DNA from 3 places in the Streptomyces sp. NPDC053427 genome. Region 3 is predicted to be linked to each of the others. Evidence: riboswitches for the same ligand, from Rfam matches in the RefSeq annotation. Region 3 holds a riboswitch; each other region holds the start of a gene.
The links. A riboswitch is a leader RNA that binds a small molecule or an ion and turns the genes downstream of it on or off. The one in region 3 is predicted to bind cyclic di-AMP.
Positions count from the first base shown of each region.

Region 1: it holds a riboswitch for cyclic di-AMP, as region 3 does, so the genes downstream of both, ACIGWZ_RS36555 (M23 family metallopeptidase) here and ACIGWZ_RS25080 (transglycosylase family protein) in region 3, are expected to answer to the same signal.
Region 2: it holds a riboswitch for cyclic di-AMP, as region 3 does, so the genes downstream of both, ACIGWZ_RS38045 (M23 family metallopeptidase) here and ACIGWZ_RS25080 (transglycosylase family protein) in region 3, are expected to answer to the same signal.

Region 1 is NZ_JBITYA010000017.1:82,117-87,721, reverse strand. Features, by position in the region: gene ACIGWZ_RS36560 (GntR family transcriptional regulator) at 1-679, opposite strand, end outside; gene ACIGWZ_RS36555 (M23 family metallopeptidase) at 886-1,698, opposite strand; cyclic di-AMP (ydaO/yuaA leader) riboswitch at 1,711-1,867, opposite strand; gene ACIGWZ_RS36550 (M16 family metallopeptidase) at 2,110-3,477, opposite strand; gene ACIGWZ_RS36545 (M16 family metallopeptidase) at 3,516-4,868, opposite strand; gene ACIGWZ_RS36540 (DNA topoisomerase (ATP-hydrolyzing) subunit A) at 5,217-5,605, shown strand, end outside.
Region 2 is NZ_JBITYA010000019.1:110,629-116,233, forward strand. Features, by position in the region: gene ACIGWZ_RS38035 (PP2C family protein-serine/threonine phosphatase) at 1-391, shown strand, start outside; gene ACIGWZ_RS38040 (DUF2332 family protein) at 393-1,535, opposite strand; cyclic di-AMP (ydaO/yuaA leader) riboswitch at 1,995-2,128, shown strand; gene ACIGWZ_RS38045 (M23 family metallopeptidase) at 2,140-3,306, shown strand; gene ACIGWZ_RS38050 (aldo/keto reductase) at 3,428-4,375, shown strand; gene ACIGWZ_RS38055 (hypothetical protein) at 4,445-4,747, opposite strand; gene ACIGWZ_RS38060 (YDG/SRA domain-containing protein) at 5,127-5,605, shown strand, end outside.
Region 3 is NZ_JBITYA010000009.1:112,655-118,259, reverse strand. Features, by position in the region: gene ACIGWZ_RS25090 (cytochrome P450) at 1-839, shown strand, start outside; gene ACIGWZ_RS25085 (transglycosylase family protein) at 910-2,085, shown strand; cyclic di-AMP (ydaO/yuaA leader) riboswitch at 2,296-2,506, shown strand; gene ACIGWZ_RS25080 (transglycosylase family protein) at 2,513-3,175, shown strand; gene eno (phosphopyruvate hydratase) at 3,526-4,806, shown strand; gene ACIGWZ_RS25070 (septum formation initiator family protein) at 4,930-5,397, shown strand; gene ACIGWZ_RS25065 (DUF501 domain-containing protein) at 5,514-5,605, shown strand, end outside.

The DNA.
Region 1 (5,605 bases), on a different contig from region 3:
CACGCGCCGTGTTGACGGGTCGTTTCGCGTCCCTCACCGCGGGTGCGGCGGGGCGGCGCAACCGGTACACCGGGAGGGAGCGTTCGACATGAGCCGCCATCAGGGCGCGGGCCCGCTCCGCATCCCCTTTGGCCACCGCGTCCAGCACCGCACCGTGCTCGTCCCACGAGTCGACGGCCCGCGCGGGAAGTTCCACCGTGTACATCCACTCGATCTTGCGCCGCAGCTGGGTGAGCAGCGCCGTCAGGCTGGCGCTGCCGGCCGCCTGGGCGAGCGTCTCGTGGAACCAGCCGTCCAGTTGGCGCACGTCCGCGGGGTGACCGTGCCGGGCCCGCTCGCGGCCGAGCCGTACGAGACCGCGTAGCACCTTCAGGTGGGCGGGGCTGCGGCGGACGGCGGCACGGGCGGCGCCCAGCGGCTCCAACAGGGCGCGGATGTCCAGGAGATCGGCCGCTTCCTGCTCGGTGGGCTCGGCGACGCAGGCGCCCGCATGGTGGCGGGTGGTGACGAAGCCCTCGGACTGCAGGGTACGCAGCGCCTCGCGGACCGGGACTCTGGAGACGCCGTAGCGGGCCGCGAGAATTTCCTCGATCAGCCGGCTCCCCGGCGCAAGCGCACCGGAGACAATGTCGTCGCGAATCGCCGTGCACACCGCATGCGCGGAAAGATGGCCTCGCATCGTCCGTGCCTCCGCCGTAATCCCCGGGAAACTCCGCCGATCGGCGGGTTTTCCGTGACTCTATTCGACCGGGACGAGATTTCCGACGGGCTCCGGGAATTCAGGGATATTTTTTGGCCACGGGGCGGGACGGCCGGCGCCTGCCGCGCACCGGATACGCGGAAGCCCCGGCCGTCGGCCGGGGCTCCACCAGGACGCGTGGGGCGTCAGACGCCGACGCCGTGCGCGCGCAGGTACGCGATCGGGTCGATGTCCGAACCGTAGTCGGGGCCGGTGCGGGCCTCGAAGTGGAGGTGCGGACCGGTGACGTTGCCGGTGGCACCCGAGAGGCCTATCTGCTGGCCGGGAGTGACGGTCTGACCGACCGACACCCCGATGGACGACAGGTGGCCGTACTGGGTGTACGTGCCGTCGTGCATCTTGATCACGATGTTGTTGCCGTACGAGCCGCCCCAGCCGGCCTCGACGACGGTGCCCGAGCCGACGGTGTGGACGGAGGTGCCGGTGGCGGCGTGGAAGTCGATGCCGGTGTGGCTGCCGGAGGACCACAGGCCGCTGGAGGCCTTGTAGCCGGTGGAGACGTAGGAGCCGGCTATCGGGGCGACGAAGGCGTTGAGCCGCTTGCGCTCCGCGTCGCGGGCCGCGCGCTCCTTGGCCTCCCGCTCCTCCTTGGCCTTCGCCTCTGCCTTCTTCTTGGCGGCCTCGGCGAGCCGCTGGGCCTCGTCGGCCGCCTTCTTCGCCACGGCCGCGGCCCTCGCCTGCACCGCGGCGGCCTCGGCGGCCGTCTGCTGCGCGTCGGCCTGGGCCTCGACGCGGCTGGCGAGCTCGTCGCCCATCACGACGGCCTGCCGCAGGCCGGTGTCCTCGGCGTGCGTCTCGCCGGTGGCGGCCAGCGCCGGCGAGGCGACGGAGGCGACGACGCCGGAGGCCGCGAGGGTGGCGATGCCGGCGAACTTGCGGGTCGTACGAGCCGTGCGGCTGGCACGACGATGCTTCCCGGTGGCACGGGTGAACGCCATCTGGTGGCTTGTCCTTTCCTTCCTTCTCGCCTACCGGGTTAGCTGACGGGTTCGGAGCAGGAAGGTCTCCTACGGGCTCCTCCGGAGAGGGACCCGATTCACCCCAGGGGACGTGTGGGTCCCCGGCTCCCCTGGCTCGCGCCGTACGGGGACTCGGCGATGACTGTCCGGTGCCACTGTTGTGGCGGACCTGTGACGAACAGTCGGACCGACGCTAATCGGGACATCTTTCAATCGGCAAACAGAACCGGCGCTTTGTGCCGTACGCCACAAGGACACCGGGCAACCAGCCGCAACAATCCGGACATACGGCGGCTCCCGTGGTGGACGTGCACCACGGGAGCCGCTCTGTCGCTTCACGGCCGGCCGGATTCCCCAGCCGGTACCTGACCGGCAGTCAGCCGGCGGGGGTCAGCCGCCGACGACCGTCACCGTGCCGATGCCCAGTTCCCTGACGGGCTCCGTGATCTGCGCGGCGTCACCCACCAGGACCGTCACCAGGCGGTCCACGGGGAAGGCGCTGACGGCGGCCGCGGTCGCCTCGACCGTCCCGGTCTCGGCGAGCCGGGCGTACAGCTGCGCCTGGAAGTCGTCCGGGAGGTGCTGCTCCACCTGGTCGGCGAGCGTGCCGGCGACGGCCGCTGCGGTCTCGTACTTCAGCGGCGCGACGCCGACGAGGTTCTGCACGGCAACATCCCGCTCGGCGTCCGTCAGCCCCTCTGCCGCAAGGGTGCGCAGCACCTGCCAGAGGTCCTCGAGGGCCGGCCCCGTGGAGGCGGTGTCCACCGACCCGCTGATGGCGAGCATGGCGGCGCCGCTGCCGTCCGCCGACGAGCGCAGTACCTGGCCGAAGGCGCGCACCCCGTAGGTGTAGCCCTTCTCCTCGCGCAGCACCCGGTCCAGCCGGGAGGTGAGCGTGCCGCCCAGGCAGTACGTGCCGAGCACCTGCGCGGGCCAGACCCGATCGTGCCGGTCGGCGCCGATGCGGCCGATCAGCAGCTGCGTCTGGACGGCTCCGGGGCGGTCGACGATGACCACGCGGCCGGTGTCGTCGGCGGTGATCGCCGAGGGCTTCAGCGGCTCGGCGGTGGAGCCGCTCCAAGCGCTCAGGGTGTCGGCGAGCGCCGCCTGGAGGTCGACGCCGGTGAGGTCGCCGACGATGACGGCGGTGCCCGTGGCGGGCCGTACGTGGGCGTCGTAGAAGGCGCGGACCGCCGCGGCATCGATGCGCTCGACGGTCTCCTCGGTGCCCTGGCGGGGCCGCGACATCCGGGAAGTGGCCGGGAACAGCTCCTTGGACAGCGCCATCGCGGCCCGTCGCGCCGGGTTGGCGAGCTCGTGCGGGATCTCGTCGAGGCGGTTGCGTACCAGCCGCTCGATCTCGCTGTCAGGGAAGGCGGGGGCGCGCAGCGCGTCGGCGAGCAGACCGAGCGCGCGGGGCAGCCGCGACACCGGCACCTCGAGGGAGACCCGCAGGCCGGGGTGGTCGGCGTGCGCATCCAGGGTGGCGCCGCAGCGCTCCAGCTCGGCGGCGAACTCCTCGGCGTCGTGCTTGTCGGTGCCCTCGGACAGGGCGCGCGCCATGATCGTGGCGACGCCGTCCAGGCCCTCCGGCTCGGCCTCCAGAGGGGCGACGAGGTTGATCTCGACGGCGACGACCTGCTGGCCGGGACGGTGGCTGGTCAGGAGGGTGAGCCCGTTGGCGAGTTGGGAGCGCTCGGGGGCCGGGAAGGCCCAGGGCTTGGGCGCGCCGCCCTTGGGCTGGGGGTGGAAGTCCATGGCGGTCGCGGCGGAATCTGCGCGGGTGGTGGAGTCGCTCACCGGTCCTCCTCCTCCTTCTCGGTGTCGGCGGCCGGGTCGGCCGGGGCGGTCGGCTCGGTGGGCTCGTACACGAGCACCGCGCGGTTGTCGGGGCGCAGCCGGGCCTCGGCGACCGCCTGCACCTCCTCGGGAGTGATGTCCAGGACGCGCTGGACGGCACTCAGCGCAAGCTGCGGGTCACCGAACAGCACGGCGAAGCGGCACAGTTCGTCGGCGCGGCCGCTGACCGTGGCCAGGCGGTCCAGCCATTCGCGCTCCAACTGGGCCTGCGCGCGCTCCATCTCCTCCGGGGTCGGCCCCTCGGCGGCGAAGCGGGCCAGCTCCTCGTCGACGGCGCTCTCGATGGCGGGTACCTCCACGCCGGCGGACGTCTTCACGTCCAGCCAGCCCAGCGAGGGCGCCCCGGCCAGCCGCAGCAGGCCGAAACCGGCGGCCACGGCGGTGCGGTCGCGGCGCACCAGGCGGTTGTAGAGCCGGGAGGACTCGCCGCCGCCCAGGACGGTCAGCGCGAGGTCCGCGGCGTCCGCCTCACGGGTGCCGTCGTGCGGCAGCCGGTAGGCCGCCATGAGGGCACGGGAAGGCACTTCCTCCTCGACGACCTCGCGCAGCTCGCCGCCGATGACCTCGGGCAGCGAACCGTCGCGCGGCGGCTGCTTGCCGTTGTGCGCGGGGATGGAACCGAAGTACTTCTCCACCCAGGCCAGCGTCTGCTCGGGGTCGATGTCCCCGACGATCGACAGGACGGCGTTGTTGGGCGCGTAGTACGTGCGGAAGAACGCCCGCGCGTCCTCCAGAGAGGCCGCGTCCAGATCGGCCATCGACCCGATGGGGGTGTGGTGGTACGGGTGGCCCTCCGGGTACGCCATGGCCGTCAGCTTCTCGAAGGCCGTGCCGTAGGGGACGTTGTCGTAACGCTGGCGGCGCTCGTTCTTGACGACGTCGCGCTGGTTCTCCAGGGACTCGTCGTCGAGCGCGGTCAGCAGCGAGCCCATCCGGTCCGCCTCCAGCCAGAGCGCGAGCTCCAGCTCATGGGCGGGCATGGTCTCGAAGTAGTTGGTGCGCTCGAAGCTCGTGGTGCCGTTCAGCGATCCGCCGGCGCCCTGGACGAGCTCGAAGTGGCCATTGCCCTGCACCTGCGCGGAACCCTGGAACATGAGGTGCTCGAAGAGGTGAGCCAGGCCCGTACGGCCCTTGACCTCGTGGCGGGAGCCGACGTCGTACCACAGGCACACCGCTGCAACCGGGGTCAGGTGGTCTTCGGAGAGCACCACGCGCAGGCCGTTGGCCAGCCGGTGCTCGGTCGCTGTCAGGCCGCCGGAGCCGGCTTGTTCTGTGGCCGTGTGACCCATGGGCATGTACGTCCCTTCGATCCGCTTGCGAGGAAGTCCTGTCACTGTATGCAACCGCGCCGACATCTGGCGAAGTTCCCGGACGAGCGGACCCGTACGGAGGGCCTGTGAGGCGGCCCCGAGCCGCCGAAAGGGGAGTCGCGGTCGGCGTTGTCAGTGGGGCGGTCCACAATGGTCCGCGTCAGACTCAGGCAGACTCACGGGTTGATCCGCCGACTGATCGATCCGCCGGCCGACCGGCCCGACATCCGGGCGACCGGCAATTCCGGTCGGCCCGGCAGTGTTGACCGACCCGAGCATGTTGATCCCACATCGGCAGTAGACGCAGCAGAAGGAGCCGCAGCCGCGATGGCCCGCCGCAGCACGAAGACCCCGCCGCCGGACGACTTCGAGGAGAGGATCCTCGACATCGACGTCGTCGACGAGATGCAGGGTTCCTTCCTCGAGTACGCGTATTCGGTCATCTACTCCCGCGCCCTGCCGGACGCCCGCGACGGCCTCAAGCCCGTGCACCGCCGCATCTTGTACCAGATGAACGAGATGGGCCTGCGGCCCGAACGCTCGTACGTCAAGTGCGCCCGGGTCGTCGGCGAGGTGATGGGTAAGCTCCACCCGCACGGCGACGCGTCCATCTACGACGCGCTGGTACGCATGGCGCAGCCGTTCTCGATGCGGCTGCCGCTGGTGGACGGCCACGGCAACTTCGGTTCGCTGGGCAACGACGACCCGCCGGCCGC
Region 2 (5,605 bases), on a different contig from region 3:
GATCCCGTCCGGCACCCGCTCCGTCCTGCGCCTCCTCAACCGCGGCCATCCGGCCCCGCTGCTGCTCTCCCCCGACGGCGGGCTGTGCGAACTGCCCCCCGCCTCGCCCGCGCTGCCGCTGGGGATGAGCGACGTCGCCGGGTGGCCGGACCGGGTGGACGAGACGTTCTTCCCGGCCGGTTCGCTGCTGCTGCTGTTCACGGACGGTGTGACCGAGGCCAGGGACCGGACCGGCTGCTTCTACGACGCGCCCGACCGGCTGCGCGGCCGCCACTTCCCCGGGCCGGACGCCCTCCTGGACACCCTGGCCGCGGACGTCGCCCGGCATACGGGCGGGGCGCAGGCGGACGACATGGCGCTGCTGGCGGTGCAGCGGCCGCTGGGGGAGTAGTTCATCCGGCCGGCGCGACCTCGGGGAGCCAGTGCAGGCTCTCGCCGTCCGGGCCGGTGAGGGCGACCGGGCGCTCGTCCAGCGCGAGGGTCAGCAGCCGGGCGTCCTCGGGGCGCAGGGCCCGGTGGGCCGGGGCGGTGATCCAGGGCAGGACGGTGTGGTGCTCGTGGGAGACCCAGTGGCCGGGGCCGTCCCGCTCGGCGAGCAGCGACCGTACGAGAGCGGCGAACTCCTCGCGGCGGGCGAGCGGGAGGGAGGCCAGGGCGGCCGTGTGGAAGATGACCAGCGTCGCCTCGGGCGGGGCCTCGGCGGCCAGCGCGGGCAGCGCGTCGAGGGGATCGCCGCGCACGATCCGGGGGCGGGGCGCGGGGCGTACGGCTTCCACGGCGGCCGCGAGCCGGTCGGCGCGGTTCCGGCCGTGGAAGCCGTGGGCGCTGTGGCCCCCGTACCCGTCCCCGGGCCAGAGCAGGGACTGGAGCCAGCGGAGGTCGTCGCGGTCGGCGACCGGGTCGAGCGGGTCGGGGTCGATGCCGGCGCGCCAGGCGATGTCGGGGAGGCGGGTGGGGGCCTGCGGCGCGGCGGGGACGGAGCCGTGACCGGCGCCGCTCGTCCGGCACACGAACGTCACCGGGCTCCCGGGCGCCCCGCATTCCGTCCCGTGGCCCGCGCCGTCCCCCTCGTAGCGGTACCGGTACCGATCGGGCTGCAGGCACAGTCCCGCCCCCGCCCCGACCTCCAGCAGCGCCAGCGGCTGCGGCAGGCGGGCGAGGAGCGGCAGCAGCGTGGCGCAGTGCGCCGGGTCACTGGTCCGCTCGGCGCGCCCCATGATGACGGCACGGACCTCGTCCCAGTGCCGGACGGTCCACTCGCGCCAGCGTCCGTACGCCGTCTCGTCGCGCGGTCCCAGCTCGGCGTGCGGCCCGTCGAGGTAGCGGACGGCGGCCAGGAGGAGGGTGGGCCGCTGGGCGTTCCCGGCCGGCAGCGATCCCGACAACAGGTCGCAGAACTCCGCGTCGTGGCTGATCCGGGCGGTCAACTCCGCGTGGGCGTCGGACCGTCCCCGCGCCTGGTTCCAGGAGAACTCCCGGTACCGATCCGCCACTGTCTGCGCGCTGTTCACGACGTTGACCACGTTGACGACCATGATCCGACGTTACTGCTCTCACGCTCCGTAATGGGCGGGCACCCCTCCGCATAACAACTGACGCACAATCACCGGAAGATCGTTTACTGAATCCCGGTCAAGTCGCCCGCTTTGTTCCCGCCGTGGGCGAAAAAGTCCACGCCAAAGCTCATCCGGAGCGCATACGGATTCCCCGGAAGGCTTGGAAAACGACCGTGGTCTCTATTACTGTCCGATAACGGAGCGCGGTCGTCCCAGCCGTCGCAAGAGGCGGCACCGCGCGCCGACGCCGAATCCCGCAAGCGCACGCCATGCACGTCACGCACGTCATCACGGCACGCAGGACCACCCGTACGGACCGAGCGCATGTGCACGACGGGCGCCAGTGGGCACTGAACAGCGCCGACCGGCACCGCCCCACATGACCGCTGGCTCCGCGCGATTCGCACCTGTGCACCGTCTGCACCATCCGCACGGCATGCATGAACTGCACCGAGGGAACCGGGGAACCACCACCTTGGGGTGAATCGGACGCCTCCCACCAGAGGCGCCCGTAGGAGACCTTCCTGCTCCGAACCCGTCAGCTAACCCGGTAGGCGTGAAGGAAGGAAAGGAGTGCGCCCCCGTGGCGTCCAACAGGCCTGCCCCCGAGGCTCCGTCCGCCGGCGACCTCGATCACCGGGATCCGTTCGACGACGAAGGCCGTTTCGACGGCTCCGGTGTCGTCTACCAGGGCGGCGACCGCGAACGCGACGGCGCGCGTGACGGCGAGGGACCGTGGGAGGAGTGGAACCCCACCGAGGAGTCCGTCCGCTCCGTCCGCGGCAAGCACCGGGTGGCCAAGCAGCGCGGCAGCGGACTCGCGCGCAGCGGTACGGTCCTGGGCGTCGGCGTCATCGCGGCGGTCGGCGCGGGCGGCATGGCCACGGCCGAGGGCCGCCCGCCGGTCCCGATCTCGATGCCCGACATCGGCGGCATGGCCCACGACATCGCCGAGAATCTGCCGGACGCCGAGTCCCTCCCCGGCATCGGCGGCCTCATATCCGACTCCGGGCCGTCGCACTCCGCCGCGGACGCCGACTCCGCGCCCGCCGCCGGCCCTCTCACCCAGGCGGGCCTGACCCGGCACGAGGCGGCCCAGGGCACCGGCGCCGGCGAGGCGCTGCGCCACCGCATCCTCCAGCAGGCCGACGCGCAGCAGGGCGCCGCCGAGCAGGAGGCCCGCGACGCCGCCGAATCGGCCGCCGTCGATCAGGCCGCGAAGGCCGCCGCCGCGCACCACGAGGCGGCCGAGAAGGCCGCGGCCGCCAAGCAGGCGGCGGAGCTCAAGGCCAAGCGCGAGGCGGCGGAGGCGGCCCGCAGAAAGGCGGAGGCCGAACGCCTCGCCGAACTGGCCAAGAGCTTCATCACCCCGGTGACCTCCTTCACCCTCACCGCCAGCTTCGGCCAGGCCGGCGACCGCTGGGCCGCGGACCACACCGGACAGGACTTCGCCGCACCGACCGGCACTCCCGTCAAGGCAGTTCACTCCGGCACCATCACCCAGGCGGGCTGGGCCGGTTCGTACGGCTACCGCCTCGTCCTCACCCTCGACGACGGCACCGAGCTCTGGTTCTGCCACCTGTCCTCCATGGTGAAGACCTCCGGCAAGGTCAACACCGGCGATGTCATCGCCCGCGTCGGCGCCACCGGCAACGTCACCGGCCCGCACCTCCACCTGGAGGTCCGCCCGGGAGCCGGCGACCCGATCGACCCGATGCCGTGGCTGCGGGACCACGGGGTGAACGTCTGACGTACCGGGGGGAGGGGCCGGCGTCCCTGGGTGGGGCCGGCTCCCTTGGAAGGGGGAGCGGCCGCCCGGGAATAGCCCCCGCCCGGGAATAACCCCCCGCTCCCCAACGTTGCAGAATCGCATGACTGCGATACGCAAACCCCTCGGCTCGCTCTCCGTCTCGTCCCTGTCCCTCGGCGGCAATGTCTTCGGCTGGACGGCGGACGAGGCCGAGTCCTTCGCCGTACTCGACGCGTACGTCGCCGGCGGGGGCAACTTCATCGACACCGCCGACGTCTACTCGGCCTGGGCCCCCGGGAACAACGGCGGTGAGTCGGAGACCGTCATCGGCAACTGGCTGGCCTCCCGCGGCAATCGCTCCGACGTCATCATCGCCACGAAGGTGGGCGCGCCCTCGAACCCTCACCTCAAGGGGCTGTCCGCCGCCACCATCAAGGCCGCGGTCGACGCATCCCTCACCCGCCTGCGTACCGACTACATCGACCTCTACTACACCCACTTCGACGACGAGTCCGTCGAGGTCGGGGAATTCCTCACCACCCTCGACGACCTCGTCCGGGCCGGCAAGGTCCGCGAGATCGCCGCCTCCAACATCTCGGCGAAGCGGCTGGAGGAGTCCCTGGCCTTCTCCGCCCGCGAGGGCGTGGCCCGTTACGTGGCCCTCCAGCCCCACTACAACCTGGTCTCCCGCGACACCTACGAGGGCGAACTCGCCGACGTGGCCGCCCGCCACGGCCTGGCCGCGGTCCCGTACTTCGCCCTCGCCTCCGGCTTCCTGACCGGCAAGTACCGCCCGGGCAACACCGTCGACAGCGCCCGCTCCGAAGGCGCCGCGCAGCACCTGTCCACCGACCGCGGCCTGCGCGTCCTGGCGGCCCTCGACACCGTCGCCGCCGCCCACCGAGCCGAAGTCGCCACCGTCGCCCTCGCCTGGCTCGCCGCCCAGCCCACGGTCGCCGCCCCGATCGCCAGCGCCCGCACGGTGGCCCAGCTTCCGGCGTTGCTGGCGGTTGGCGAGCTGACTCTCACGGAGGCTGAACTGGCCCTCCTGAACGAGGCTTCGGCGTGACGTCCTGACCGACGCACCGCGCATACGGGGCCGGCCCGGACGGCCGCCCCCGTATGCGCGTCGGCCGCCCTATCCCCGCCGGTCCACCGCCACCCACGACGCGAGCGCCACCCCACCCGCCACCGCAAACACCGCAGGCCAGGCCCCGACTTTCTTGGCGAGGGGATGCGACCCGGCAAATGCCGCCACATAGGCCCCACTCAAGGCGGCCGCTGCCTTCCCCCCGGCCTTCTCCTGCCACCCCTTGGCCGCCACCGCGCCGGCCGCGGCCAATGCCACCCCGCCCAACGCCCGCTTCTTGGTCCAACGGGCCACGCCGTAACCACCGACAATCCCGCCTGCGGCCACTATTGCTGTGGGAACTTTGACCATCGGTACACCCTCCTTATCAGGGACAACTCTCTTTTACTTTACGGCCCGGAGGTGCGCGACCTCGGCTTCCCCGATGCAGCCGAAGAGCCGCGCGACATTGTTGCGGCAGAGTGCTGTAAGCCGGTTCGGTCGAACTCCGCGGGTCTGTCTGCACGCTCGGATTCTTGCCGCGTTGCGATTGCTGTCATCGGCTCACTCAATCCGTGGAGAGCAATAGGGAAGCGATCTGTCCGCGCTGTTCTGCACCGCCCTGCCATTCGATCGCGTCGTGCATGAAGGTTCAGGGCGGCGGTCGTACGAGGTGTGGCGCCGGCCACACTGCGGGGGTGGTCGTGCGCCGTAGGAGGCTTACGAGGTGGCTGGTGGGCAAGATTCGCCCATGACGAATGCGCAGTCATCGAATCCGGTCCGTTTTGGTGCTCCTTCAGGCGTCGACGAAGGTCAGTGGTTCAAGGGGCACACCGAGCTGCACAGGGCGGGTGTGCATCGCGCCTTGGGCCAGGGCATCTCCGGCACCGCCCGCGAAGGGGTGGACTCCATCGTCCTCTCTGGTGGGTACATCGACGACGTGTACGGCGAGGACGAGATCACCTACACAGGCGAGGGCGGCCGAGACAGGGATACCGGGCGCCTCTACGCCGACCAGAGCATGGCTTCACCGAGAAATGCCGGATTGCTGCTCAATGAAGCGCTCGGCCATCCGGTTCGCGTGGTCCGGGGGCTGAAAATCAGGGGGAAGAAGCGGCGTCGAGCGACCGGCGGCTACGAATACTCCGGTCTCTTTCGTGTTGCGGACCACTGGATGACCGTGGGGAAGGAAGGGTTTCGTGTTTGCCAGTTCAAGCTCTTGAGGCTCGC
Region 3 (5,605 bases):
TCGCCTTCCCCCTCCCCATCTACGCGATCTGCGATCTGCTCGGCGTACCGCCCGAGGACCAGGACGACTTCCGCGACTGGGCGGGCATGATGATCCGGCACGGCGGGGGGCCGCGCGGCGGAGTCGCCCGTTCCGTGAAGAAGATGCGCGGCTATCTCGCCGAGCTGATCCATCGCAAGCGCGAGTCCCTGGGGGAGCGGCCGGAGGCCGACGAGGACCTGATCTCCGGGCTGATCCGGGCCTCGGACCACGGCGAGCACCTCACCGAGAACGAGGTCGCCGCGATGGCGTTCATCCTGCTCTTCGCCGGCTTCGAGACCACCGTGAACCTCATCGGCAACGGCACCTACCAGCTGCTCCGCCACCCCGCCCAGCGCGAGCTGCTCCAGAAGTCGATCGCGGCGGGCGACCCGGACCTGCTCGCCACCGGCATCGAGGAACTGCTGCGGTACGACGGTCCCGTGGAGCTGGCCACCTGGCGGTTCGCGACCGAGGAGCTGACGCTGGGCGGGCAGCGGATCGCCGAGGGGGACCCGGTCCTGGTGGTGCTGGCCGCCGCCGACCGCGACCCCACGCGCTTCGCCGAGCCGGACGTCCTCGACCTCACCCGGCGTGACAACCAGCATCTCGGTTACGGACACGGCATCCACTACTGCCTGGGCGCACCGCTCGCCCGGCTGGAGGGGCAGGCGGCCCTCGCGACGCTGCTGACGCGCCTTCCGGACATCCGACTTGCCGCGGAACCGGGCGATTTGCGCTGGCGCGGCGGGCTCATCATGCGCGGACTGCGGTCGCTGCCGGTGGAGTTCACGCCGGAGGCTTCCGCGGAGCGGGCCTGACCAGCAGATACCCGTGTGGTGACGGAGGGTCAGTTGCGTGACCTGCGCGTGATCTCGGCTACACCGACTTGTGACTACCCGTGACCCCGGCTACCTTTCGATCCACCGAATCGGCCAGGGGTTCGACGGGGCGTACGCGTTCGCCGTACGGGTCCGCCGTACCGCGCCGGCTCGGAGACAACTCCAGCACGTCATCCGCCGCTCGAAAGGCAACTGCATGCGCTCCGGGAACGGCCGACATCGTCGCCCCCGTCAGGCACCGGCCCTCTTTGTCGCGGCGGGAGTGACCGGCGCCGGCCTCGCACTGCCGCTGCTCGGCGCGAGCGGTGCGCACGCCGCCGACACCGCGACCTGGGACAAGGTCGCGCAGTGCGAGAGCGGCGGGATGTGGAGCGCCGCCTCCGGCAACGGCTTCTACGGCGGCCTCCAGCTGACCCAGGAGATGTGGGAGCAGTACGGCGGGACCGCGTACGCCTCGCGCCCGGACCTCGCCAGCCGCGCCCAGCAGATAGCCGTCGCCGAATCCATCCTCGACGACCGCGGCCCGGACGCCTGGCCGAGCTGCGCGGTGAACGCGGGGCTGACCAAGGACGGCCGGGCGCCGGAGGTCAACCCGGGCAGCACGAGCACCCCGCGGCCCAAGCCGTCGGACACCGCTGACCCGGACGATCCGTCCGGCCCGTCCGACGAACCCTCCGACGGCCCCTCCGACGAACCCTCCGGCGGCGACGCCGACGACGCGACGCCGTCCCCGTCGGCCCCGGACGCGACGGACCCCGGTGACCCGTCCGGCCCCTCCGACCCGTCCGACCCCTCCCGTGCGGGCGACGAGGACGGCCGTCAGGACGGCGACGGCGGCCCCGCCGCACCGGAGACCCCCGCCAAGGGCAAGCATCGCGGCGGCGCCGACGAGAGCCCGGGTGGCAAGGGCGACGGCGAGGGCGGCAAGGGCGGCAAGGGTGCGGGCGACGCCGACCGGCCCGCCGGCCGCCACGCCTCCCGCGGCGGCGACGACCACCGCACGGACCCCGGCGCGGAGCCCGGCGCGGACTCCGGTGCGGACCCGTCCGCCCCCGCCAGCGACTACACCGTCCGCCGCGGTGACACCCTGTCAGCCATCGCCCAGGCCCACGATCTGCCGGGCGGCTGGCCCGCGCTCTACGAGCGCAACGAGAAGGTCGTCGGGGTCGACGCGGACCTGATCCGCCCAGGTCAGCTGCTCGATCTCGGGCACGCGAAAGGGTAGTTACCGCCAGTTCGTCCCTTTTGGCGAAAGTGAGACAAGCGTCTCGTTCCGGGGTGCGGTGTCCGGCTCGTCGGCCGGATTCCGCACCCGGGCCCACCTGCGGAAATATGCGCCTCCGATGATCAAAAACGGTCAACTTGGTTCAGATAGTGGGGTTTGAACACCAAGAGGATTACTGATTACGGTCAGGACCGCTCGCAAAGCGGGCCCTTCGATCACACGCCGAATCCTGCCGGTGATCGCAGGCAGTCGACGCGCAAGCGCCGAAGGCAGGAGCGGGGGACCCAAGGTAAGTGCCGGCCCCACCCGTGAAAGCGGGTCAACCGGCTTGGGGTGAAGCCGTGTGTGCAGCACACACGGCCGGGCAACTCACATGGCCCGAACCCGACAGCTCACCTCGCAGGCGTCGGTGAGGAAACGAACGCACATGCTGAACAAGGGCAAGCACCGTCGTCCGTCCAAGGCCGTCCGCATCGCCACCCTCGCCGGTGTCGCCGGTGCCGCCGTCGCCGTCCCGATGATGGGCGCCACCTCCGCCTCCGCCGCGTCCGTCGCCACCTGGGACAAGGTCGCCCAGTGCGAGTCCGGCGGCAACTGGTCGATCAACACCGGCAACGGCTACTACGGCGGCCTCCAGTTCTCGAACTCCAGCTGGGCCGCCGCCGGTGGCACCCAGTACGCGGCCCGCGCCGACCTGGCCACCAAGGCCCAGCAGATCGCCGCCGCCGAGAAGCTCCTCGCCATCCAGGGCCCGGGCGCCTGGTCCTGCGCCGGTGCCGGCAACCTGACCGCCGGTGGTCCGTCCCCCGACCTCGACACCTCCACCAAGGCCGAGGTCAAGAAGGCCCAGCCCGCGCCGAAGCAGACCCAGCCGGCCCCGAAGCAGGAGCAGGCCCCGAAGCAGGAGAAGGCCAAGCCGGCCCCGCAGAAGCCGCACGGCCACGGCAACTACACCGTCAAGTCCGGTGACACCCTCGCCAAGATCGCCAAGGCGCACGGCACCACCTGGAAGTCGGTCTACGCGAACAACAAGTCCGTCATCGGCGGCAACCCGAACCTGATCTTCCCGGGCCAGCAGCTCAGCATCTGAGCCGTCCCCCACCGGGACCCCGCGGACCCGGCGACGGGCCCGCTTCCCCCGAGCCGGCCCCGCCCGGCGCGCTTCCCCCCCCAGCGCGCCGCGGCGGGGCTTCTCCATGCGCCGGGCGGGCGTCACTCCTTACGCCCCGCCGCACCCCGATCCGCACCCCCTTCCGGTACCACCCCGCCCACCAGCGGCTTCCCGCGTTTTCCCCGTTCGGCGAACAATGCACCCAAACATCCCGTGAACTGGGCATCTGGGCACCTTTTCGTCCCACGGAGCGGGCCGACGGCAAGCGGATCTGCCCGGGGCCGTTAGGCTCGTGCTGCAGAACTCCAGACACCCCTGAAGGAGACAACGTGCCGTCCATCGACGTCGTCGTAGCCCGCGAAATTCTCGACTCGCGAGGTAATCCCACGGTCGAGGTCGAGGTCGGCCTCGACGACGGCAGCACCGGCCGTGCCGCCGTGCCGTCCGGCGCCTCGACCGGCGCCTTCGAGGCCATCGAGCTCCGCGACGGTGACCCGAACCGCTACCTCGGCAAGGGCGTCGAAAAGGCCGTCCTGGCCGTCATCGAGCAGATCGGCCCGGAGCTCGTCGGCTACGACGCGACCGAGCAGCGGCTGATCGACCAGGCGATGTTCGACCTGGACGCCACCGACAACAAGGGCTCCCTCGGCGCCAACGCCATCCTGGGCGTCTCCCTCGCCGTCGCGCACGCCGCCTCCGAGGCCAGCGACCTCCCGCTGTTCCGCTACCTCGGTGGCCCGAACGCGCACGTCCTGCCCGTCCCGATGATGAACATCCTGAACGGCGGCTCGCACGCCGACTCCAACGTGGACATCCAGGAGTTCATGATCGCCCCGATCGGCGCGGAGTCCTTCTCCGAGGCGCTGCGCTGGGGCGCCGAGGTCTACCACACCCTCAAGAAGGTCCTGAAGGCCAAGGGTCTGGCCACCGGCCTGGGCGACGAGGGCGGCTTCGCCCCGAACCTCGGCTCCAACCGCGAGGCCCTCGACCTCATCCTCGAGGCCATCAAGGAAGCCGGTTACGCCCCCGGCCAGGACATCGCGCTCGCCCTGGACGTCGCCGCCTCCGAGTTCTACAAGGACGGCAAGTACCAGTTCGAGGGCAAGGACCGCTCGGCCGCCGAGATGACCGAGTACTACGAGGAGCTGGTGGCGGCCTACCCGCTGGTCTCCATCGAGGACCCGCTGTTCGAGGACGACTGGGCCGGCTGGAACGTCATCACCGAGAAGCTCGGCGCCAAGGTCCAGCTCGTCGGCGACGACCTCTTCGTCACCAACCCCGAGCGCCTCGCCCGCGGCATCGAGGAGAACTCCGCCAACGCCCTCCTGGTCAAGGTCAACCAGATCGGCTCGCTGACCGAGACCCTGGACGCCGTCGAGCTGGCCCAGCGCAACGGCTTCAAGTGCATGATGTCGCACCGCTCCGGTGAGACCGAGGACGTCACCATCGCCGACCTCGCCGTCGCCACCAACTGCGGCCAGATCAAGACCGGCGCCCCGGCCCGCTCCGAGCGCGTCGCCAAGTACAACCAGCTGCTGCGCATCGAGGAGATCCTCGACGACGCGGCGGTGTACGCGGGCCGCTCCGCCTTCCCGCGTTTCAAGGGCTGACGGCTCAGGGCACACGGCCGACGGCCGAGTGCTCCGGTCTTCCCCGCGTCCCCGGCAACGGTCCCGTACCGTTGCCGGGGACGTACGTGGTTACGGCGTCCGGACGACGGAAGGGGAGGCGACGTGCCCGCGGACCGGTTCTCGACCGCGACCCGGCTCAAGGCGCTCGGTGCTGTGCTTGTCGAGTCCGGAGCGGCCGCCCGCGTCTACCGCGCCCGCCCGCCCCGCCGCAACCGCCTCACCGGCCGCGCCGCGCTGCTGGCGCTGGTGATGTGCTCGCTGGTCGTCGCGCTCGCCTACCCGATACGGCAATACGTCTCCCAGCGCTCGGACATCGCCGATCAGCGCCGCAAGGCCGACAACGCCGCCAGGACGCTCGACGGCCTGCGCGACCAGAAGTCCCGCTGGCAGGACCCGGCCTATGTCGAACAGCAGGCCCGCCGCCATCTGCACTTCGTCAAGCCGGGCGAGACCGGCTACATCGTCCAGGACGGCTCCGGCACCGGCCCGGCCAAGAAGGCGCCCCGGGCGGCCCAGCGGCCCTGGTACGAGAACCTGTGGGCCGACGTCGATGCCGCGAACAGGCGGTAGCCGCCACGGTCACGGAGCCCCGGCCGGTACGGCCGCGCAGCGGCAGCCCCGTACTGTCATAAGAGGGAGCCCACACCCCCTCGCACCCACCTCACCCCATCCCACCGAAAGCGCACATGGACACCGCCCCGCCCCAGACCGAGCCCACCGAGCCCACCGCCGCGGACATCGCCGCCTTCAAGGAGCAGCTGGGCCGCCCGCCGCGCGG